2 regions of the Nitratireductor lacus genome follow, and region 1 is predicted to be linked to the other one. Evidence: riboswitches for the same ligand, from Rfam matches in the RefSeq annotation. Region 1 holds a riboswitch; the other holds the start of a gene.
The links. A riboswitch is a leader RNA that binds a small molecule or an ion and turns the genes downstream of it on or off. The one in region 1 is predicted to bind cobalamin.
Positions count from the first base shown of each region.

Region 2: another riboswitch for cobalamin. It lies ahead of AC07E3_RS09545 (HupE/UreJ family protein); the one in region 1 lies ahead of AC07E3_RS19285 (DUF1636 family protein).

Region 1 covers NZ_JBWKMB010000029.1:2,292-6,536, forward strand. Annotated here, with positions in the region: gene AC07E3_RS19270 (FecCD family ABC transporter permease) at 1-670, opposite strand, end outside; gene AC07E3_RS19275 (ABC transporter substrate-binding protein) at 673-1,620, opposite strand; gene AC07E3_RS19280 (ABC transporter ATP-binding protein) at 1,641-2,432, opposite strand; gene AC07E3_RS19285 (DUF1636 family protein) at 2,429-2,818, opposite strand; cobalamin riboswitch at 2,905-3,109, opposite strand; gene zigA (zinc metallochaperone GTPase ZigA) at 3,238-4,245, opposite strand, start outside.
Region 2 covers NZ_JBWKMB010000009.1:88,722-92,966, reverse strand. Annotated here, with positions in the region: gene cobN (cobaltochelatase subunit CobN) at 1-175, opposite strand, end outside; gene cobW (cobalamin biosynthesis protein CobW) at 180-1,217, opposite strand; cobalamin riboswitch at 1,391-1,592, opposite strand; cobalamin riboswitch at 1,653-1,852, shown strand; gene AC07E3_RS09545 (HupE/UreJ family protein) at 1,888-2,508, shown strand; gene cobU (bifunctional adenosylcobinamide kinase/adenosylcobinamide-phosphate guanylyltransferase) at 2,524-3,042, shown strand; gene cobO (cob(I)yrinic acid a,c-diamide adenosyltransferase) at 3,044-3,658, shown strand; gene cbiB (adenosylcobinamide-phosphate synthase CbiB) at 3,833-4,245, opposite strand, start outside.

The sequences.
Region 1 (4,245 bases):
CGTCGAGCCTGCGATGGTTCCTGAGCGCGAAGGTGACAATGCCGGTCGCACCGAACACCGCCAGCCCGATGTTGTCCCAGCGGGCGAGCCCAAGCCCGCCCATCGTCCAGAACAGGACCGAATGGGCAGCGCGCTGATCGCCGGAAAAGACGAGATAGTTGGTCAGCGCCGTGAACAGGAAGGAAACGGCAAGCCCGGCCAGAATAAGCCGCTCGGGACCTTGGCCGCGGATGCGGTTGACCAGCACCAGCACGATCGCGGCCGCCAGCATGCCGCCCGTAAAAGCTGCCACTGGCAGCGTCCAGATGCCGAAGCGGTCGCCGAACATGGTGATCACCGATACGGCGCCAGCCGCAGCCCCCGACGACAGGCCGAACAGGAACGGGTCGGCGAGATCGTTGCGTGTCACGGTCTGGAGCAGAGCGCCGACTACGCCGAGGCCGACGCCGACACAGACCGCCAACAGCATGCGTGGCAGGCGCAGGTCGACAACGATTCGACTGACCGGGCCAGAAGGAGCCTCGACGCCCAGGCCTGCCGCGTGAGCCAGCGACGCGACCACGTCGGCGAGCGGGATGAGCGTCGACCCGTATGCGATCGACAGCAGCACCAGAACGGCGACCGCCACCACGCCTGCGAGGATCGAAGTTCCGTAAAGCTTAGACGGCACGTTTAGAAGGCTTCGGGGTGCATCGCCCGGGCAATCTTGTCAATCGCCTCGATATTGGCCGGGCCGGGCGTCAGTTCGGCATAGCGCAGCGCCACGAATCGTTCGTTCCTGACGGCGTCGGTTTCCTTCATGGCCGGATGCGCCTTGAGGAAGTCGAGCAGCTTGGCGTAGCCGGCATCGTCCTGATAGTCGAGCAGGATCAGGAATTCGGGGTTGCGGGTCGCGACCGTCTCCCAATCCGTATTGCCCCAACTCGTCTCCATGTCGGCCATGATGTTCTCGCCGCCGGCGGCTGAGATCATGGCAGTCGGGATGGCAAACTTTCCTGCAGTGAAGGGCTTGTCCTCACCGGAATCGTAGAGGAACACGCGCGTTCCAGTGCCGTCGCCGACCCTGGCGGTGATCTCGGCGAGCTGCTGATTCCAGCCGTCTATCAACTTTTCCGCCTCGTCTTCCTTGCCAAAGACCCGGCCGAGCTTCTCCACGTCCGTGTAAAGCAGGTTCATGGAAGCAGCCGGCCTGTCGCTGTCGAGATGGACGCAACTTTCCGTCAGCACCAGGGTCTTGATGCCATGCGGCGCCAGCGTATCGGGCGTGACGTCGCCTCCCGGCTTCATGCCGTAGTACCAACCGGCGAAGAAGAAGTCGGGCTCGACCGAGATCAGGTTCTCCAAAGTCGGATATTTCGGCGCCAGTTCAGGGATCGATCCTCGCTGCGCGACGAACTCCGGCCCGACCTTGTACCAGCCGGTGATGCCAGTCAGGCCGACGATGGAGGATTGGAGGCCGAGCGCGAACGCCATTTCCGTCATGTTGAGGTCGTGGATGACAGCGCGCTTCGGTGGTGCCTCGAACGTTAGCGCTGTCCCGCAATTGTCGACGGTGACCGGGAAGGCCCAGGCGGCAGAAGCCGCAACGCTTGCGGCAAGACAGATGAAAAAGCGCTTCAAGGTAAAAATCCTCCAGTGGATCAGAGATTGACAGAGAGCCGCATCGGAATGTCGAAGATCGTCAGCTCACGGTTATCGGCCGGGTGCGGCAGGCGCAGCACCTCGACGCAGAAAACCTCGCGAATAAGGTCCGGCGTCAGGGTCTTCGCCGGTGTGTCGAGTGCTACAAGCCGGCCCCTGTTCATGATCGCGACACGTGACGCGAAAGGTGTGACGAGCGGAAGGTCGTGAAGCACCGCGACCACCGCGATGCCCAGGCTTGCCACCAGTTCAAGGATTTCGCTGCGCGCACGCGGATCGAGATGATTGGTAGGCTCGTCCAGGAACAGGACCTTCGGCTCTTGCGCGATAGCGCGGGCAAGCTGGGCACGCTGGCGCTCGCCACCGGACAGGGAGCCGATCGGGCGATCGCGCATCTTCAGCAGACCCGTTCGCTCGAGCGCACGAATGACTGTGTCGCGCTCCTCGCTTTTTTTGCGCAGGCCGGTGTGAGGAACTCTGCCAAGTTCTACATAGTCGATCACCGCCAGGCGAGGGTCTGCCTGATCCGACTGACCTACGACGGCGATATTCAGGGCACGTTCGACAGGAGAAATCCGGTCGAGGGAGTTGCCTTCGAACCTAATCTCGCCCGAGCTCGCCCGGAGCAATCCCGCGAGCATTCGGAGCAATGTCGTCTTGCCGGCTCCATTCGGCCCGATGATGGCCAGCCGATCAGCCGACGCCACTGTCATAGTGACGCCTTCCACAAGACTCGTCCCAGCCGCGGAACGAAACCCGAGATCACACGCCTCAAGCAAAACCGGGTTCATTGGGTGCCGCCTGCATCAACGAGAGCGGGTATGCGCGAAAGCGTCTTGCCCTTGAGCCCGGGCGGGCGTTGGCTTTCGTTGCACCAACCGTCCGAGAGTGAGCGGTAGAGGCGTGCGAACGCGAGTAAGTGGAGAGCATCCCGATCCGGCTCGATGTCACCGAAGAGATAAGTTGCTTTGCCATGTGCGGAGAAGGCGACCGTCAGCGGCCTTCCGCATCCGGCCATGCAGTCGGCTCCATCCAGACGAAACCCGCCGACAAGGCCACCATCGAGTGCTGCGCGCAGCAAAGATATCAGTCGTTCACCGGGCAGCCTTTCGACTGTCCGCTGGCCACGACAGCGTGTGCAGACAACAATGCCATGCCCTGGTTCAACGTCCTCCATTCGCCACCCTTTCCTCAAGGTACGGAAGGATGGCGCGCATGACGACCGAGGATCGCCTTCGAGCTTCCTCCCGGCGCACCCCGTCCGGTCAATTCTCGCTGACGGCAGGTCTCCTGGCTTGCGGGTCCCAGCGCCATCCTGCCTTCCCGGCTCTTCGGCCAGTGGCATGTCGGATATTGCTCGCCGCTTACAGTTGCGGGGGCAGCCATGGCCTTGGCCCGACGGGCCGCACCATGTTCCCTTTTAACCCAGGCCGGCTGCGGCCCGGGAACCATCGTCCGCAAGCGTATCGCGGTCGTCGTGCAATCGCAATGCTTCGGAATTGCTTACCCTCCCATCGAAATGACAGTCTCGGTCCGAGCCTTCGCCAGATGGGTTACCTTGGACGGCTATAGGACGAGGACGAGGTGACCGAGTCATCACGCCACCTGTCTTTCCCAACTGGGGAACGGGTCGGGCAGGTCGCGCCAGCGGCCCGGCATGAAGTCGCGTTCGGCCACGAGACAGGCATCGAGTTCGGCGCGGATACGGCTTTCGTCCATCGGGTCGCAACCGATGAAGACGATCTCCTGCCGCCGGTCGCCCCAGATTGGGTCGAGATAAGGCTTCATGGCCATGTGCCATTCGGGGTGGTCCGGCCATCGATGCTTCGGCACGGAGGCCCACCACAAGCCGCGTTTGCCTGTCCGGATCAGCGCGCCGGCCTGGCTGATCTCGCCGACATAATGCGGGCGCGTCGCCAGCCAGAAGAAGCCCTTGGCGCGGACGACGCCCGGCCACGACCGGTTTATGAATGCCTTGAGCTTCATCGGGTCGAAGGGCCGTCGCTCGCGATAGACGAAGGAGCGGATGCCGTATTCCTCGGTCTCGGGAACATGGTCCTTGAAACCGTTCAGCTCCTTGAACCAGAGTGGGTGCTGTTCGGCCTTCTCGAAGTCGAAACGGCCGGTATTCAGGACCTTGTCCAGCGGTACCTTGGCGAAGTCCGTCTCGATCAGCTCCGCATCGGGGTTGAGCGAACGGACGATCTTCCGTGCAAGGTCGAGATCGTGCGCGGGGGTGGCCGACACCTTGTTGAGTAGGATCACGTCGGCGAATTCGATCTGTTCGACGAGCAGGTCGACCAGTGCGCGATCGTCCGCGTCGCCAGCGGCCTCGCCGCGGTCTCGCAGGAAGGCCTGTGACGCGTAGTCTTTCAGGAGGTTCGCGGCATCGACGACCGTGACCATGGTGTCGAGCCTTGCGACATCGGACAGGCTTTCGCCGTTCTCGTCGCGAAAATCGAAGGTCGCGGCAACCGGCAGCGGCTCGGCGATGCCGGTTGCCTCGATGAGCAGGTAGTCGAAGCGGCCATCCCGCGATAGGCTGCGCACCTCCTTCAACAGGTCGTCGCGCAGCGTGCAGCAGATGCAGCCATTGGTCATTTC
Region 2 (4,245 bases), on a different contig from region 1:
GCGCGGCAAGGCGCAGCGAGGGCAGGGCCTCGCGCCCGGCCTGCCATGCAGAGGCGATCCCCGCCAGATCGCTGTCGGTGAACGACAGCGCCACCATATCCGCCGGCGATTGTTGCAGATCGACAGGCTCGATCAGATCGTCGAGAGAAGCGGTGGTGGTGGCGAGGATGTGCATCGGATCACGCCGAGAGAAGGCTTTCGATGCGCGCGCGGTCGATGCCCTTGAGGCCGATCACGACGAGCCGCGTTTCCGCGGCTTCGCCGGCCTTCCATGGGCGGTCGTAATGATGCGAAACGCGCGGGCCAACTGCCTGCACCTGCAGGCGCATGGGCTTGCCCTTCACATGGGCGAACCCCTTGAGGCGCAGAACCTCGCCGGTTCCCACCGCCGCGTTGACGCGCGCTTCCAGATCTTCAGGCCGCAGGACCGATGGCAGATCGACAACGAATGTATCGAAATCATCGTGCTCGTGGTCATGCGCATCGTCGTGATGCGTCTTGCGGTTCTCGATATCGTCCTCGACCGCGAGGCCGAGGCCCAGCAGCAGCGCCGGGTCCACCTTGCCGTGCGCGCTCGGCACGATCTGCACATTGCGCGCCAGATGGTCTTCGATCCGCGCGCGGGCGCGCTCGTTGCCTTCCGCGTCCAGAAGGTCGCTCTTGGACAATACGATCAGATCAGCGCAGGCCACCTGATCGTCGAACACCTCTTCGACCGGATCGTCATGGTCGAGCGAATCGTCCGCGGCGCGCTGCGCGGCGAGCGCATCCATGTCGTTCGCCACCTGACCGTCGGCCAGCGCCGGCCCGTCCACCACGGCGATGACGCCATCAACGGTGACGCGATTCTTGATGGCCGGCCACTGAAATGCCTGCACCAGCGGCTTGGGCAGGGCCAGACCCGAGGTCTCGATCAGGATGTGATCCACCTTCGGTTCGCGCGCGAGGATCTGGTCGAGTGCCGGAACGAAATCGTCGGCCACGGTGCAGCAGATGCAGCCATTGGCCAGTTCCAGAACGTTTTCCTCCGGACAGGTGTCGAGCCCGCAACCTTTCAGCACCTCGCCATCGACGCCCGCATCGCCGAATTCATTGACGATGATGGCAAGCCGCTTGCCCTTGGTGTTTTCCAGCACATTGCGGATGAGCGTTGTCTTGCCGGCACCGAGAAAGCCGGTCACGACGGTGCAGGGCACACGATTGAAGCTCGTGGTCATGGGATATCCTTCAGACGGAGTGTGGTGAATGCGGGGATGCGGGCGAGGGAGACGCAAGCCCTTTCAGGCCGCGTTTGGGCAAGGTTGCCATGAATGGCAGAGAGAAGGCGCGCGGTGGCGCAATCGGCAATCACAATGCACACTCCTTGCCCGGGACACCCGCCAGGCGGACAGGATTTCACTTTCAGACGGCAGGTTTCCTGGCTCACGGGTCGCCGCGCTCTCCAGCCTTCCCAGGGCGTTGCCCCAGTGGCGTGTCAGGTGCGCTCTCCGCTTACAGTTGCGGGGACAGCTGCGGCATTGGGCAAGGCCCGCACCGCATTCCCTCTTAGCCTCCTCCCTTGAGGGAAGAGGACCGTCTGCCTCGCATTTATGGCTCGCCCGGCACGTCTGTCAATGCGTGAAGAAAGCGTTTGCCGGAAGAGGCTGTTCCTGTATGGTCGGGCCGCTGTCGGTTCCGCTGAAGCGGACCAGAGGGAACATGGTGCGGCGCAAAATGCGCCAAGGCCATGGCTGCCCCCGCAACTGTAAGCGGTGAGCGTTTTCCTGATCGCCACTGAGGCATGACGCCTTGGGAAGGCTGGAAAACGCTTCGACCCGCAAGCCAGGAAACCTGCCGACAGCATGAAAGAAACACCGTATCCCTCGGGTGGAGGGGAAAGGACCGGACATGACCACGCGTATCGCACGCATTTTTTCCGTATTCGCTTTTGCATCGCTCTTCGCAACCAGCGCCGAGGCCCATCACGCCATGGACGGGCAGACGCCCACGACCCTCTATGAGGGACTGGTCTCGGGTCTGGCGCATCCCGTGATCGGGCTCGATCATCTGGCCTTCATCGTCGCCGCCGGCCTGTTGGCTGCCGTTGCCGGCATGAGCCTTTTTGCGCCGCTTCTGTTCGTCGCCGGTTCGCTGATCGGCGTCGGTCTGCACCTGATGCTACTTGATCTGCCGGCGGCGGAAATCATCATCGCGGCAAGCGTTCTTGCCGGCGGCTGGCTTCTGGCGCGCGGCCGGGCGGTGGAGAACCAAATCCTCGTCTTCGCCCTGTTCCTGGTGGTCGGCTTGTTCCATGGCTATGCCTTCGGCGAAGCCATCGTCGGCAGCGAAGAGACGCCGCTCATCGCCTATCTCGCCGGCCTTGCCGCAATCCAGAGCGTCATCGCGCTTGGCGTCTATTTTCTGGTCCGTTCGCGCGGCTGGGCCGTCGAGGCCATGCAGCCCCGGCTTGCCGGTGCCGCCATCCTTGGCGTCGGCGTGACCTTCCTTGCCGGGCATCTTGTCGGCTGAGCCGGCAAAATAGCGATGCGATCCCTTCATTTCGTTCTGGGCGGCGCGCGCTCCGGCAAGAGCCGCCATGCCGAGACGCTGATCGAGGCCGCACCCGCGCCCTGGCACTACATCGCCACGGCGCAGGCCTTCGATGACGAGATGCGCGAACGCATCGCCATGCACCGCGCGCGGCGCAAGGAGGCGGGGGCGGGGGCGTGGCAGACGCACGACGCCCCGCTCGACCTGCCGGGCGTACTTGAGAAATTGCCGGCCCGCGAAACGGTTCTGGTCGATTGCCTGACCCTGTGGCTCAGCAATCTCATGCTGAACGACCATGAGCTGCAGCCTGCCGCCGAGAGACTGGTTGCAGCTTTTGCCGCAAGAGAAGGAACCACGGTTCTCGTTTCCAATGAGGTCGGCTTCGGCATCGTGCCCGAAACCCCGCTCGGACGCCGTTTCCGCGATGAGGCGGGGTTCCTGAACCAGAAAGTCGCCGCCACTGCCGACAGCGTCACGCTGGTGGTTGCCGGCCTTCCCATGAAAGTGAAGTGACATGCGAGAGATCGACGCAAACGAAGCCGAGCGCCACAAGGCAAAGATGGCCAAACGCAAGGCGGTTCAGGATGCCGAGGTGCGCGACAAGACGGTCGAGAAGGGGCTTCTGATCGTCAATACGGGGCCGGGCAAGGGCAAATCCACCGCCGCCTTCGGTCTTGCGCTGCGCATGCTCGGCCATGGTCGCCGGGTGGGTGTCGTGCAGTTCATCAAGGGTGCCTGGCACTGCGGTGAGAAGGATGCCTTTGCCGCCTTTGGCGATCAGGTCTCCTGGCACACGATGGGTGAGGGCTTCACATGGGAAACGCAGGATCTCGAGCGCGATATCGCCGCCGCCGAGCGGGCATGGGAAAAGGCCGAGGAACTGATGGCCGACCCGACCATCGGTCTGGTCGTTCTCGACGAGCTGAACATCGCACTGCGCTACGACTATCTCGATCTTGAGCGTGTCGTGACCGCGCTGACCGACCGGCGCGACGACCTTCATGTGGTCGTGACCGGCCGCAACGCCAAGCCGCTATTGACCGAGGCCGCCGACCTCGTCACCGAAATGGGGCAGGTGAAGCATCATTTCGCCGCCGGCGTGAAAGCGCAGAAGGGTGTGGAGTTTTAGGGCGCCCTGCTTTGAGGCGGTGCGTGGTTCGCCCTTCGACAGGCTCAGGAAGCTCACCATGAGGATGGGTAGAGACCTGCAATCCTGTACATAAACATGGAGAACAGAGTTGCAGCGCTACCACCTCCCTCATGGTGAGCTTGTCGAACCACGCACGACGCCATTGCCACGAGATCAAAACAGTTGCCAAAGTCCAGCCGCCACCGCCACAAGCCCGATCAAGAGCGCGTCTGCAATCCGGTAGAGCGTGAGCGCGCGGCGGATATCGCCGGCATTGGCCGCGCGGCGGCCGCCATCGCCCATCACCGCGTCGTCCACCACCTCGCCGCCATAGCGGCGCGGGCCGGCAAGGGCGAGGTCCAGAGCGCCCGCCATGGCCGCTTCCGGCCAGCCCGCATTGGGAGAACGATGATGGCGCGCATCGCGGCGTACCGCCTGCCATGCCGCTCCAGCCGAGGCGTCGCGCATGAAGAACGCGGCGGCAATAAAGAGAAACGCCGTCAGGCGCGACGCGGGCAGGTTGATCAGATCGTCGAAACGCGCCGCCGCCCAGCCGAAATGAAGATGCCGCACGGTCTTGTGGCCGA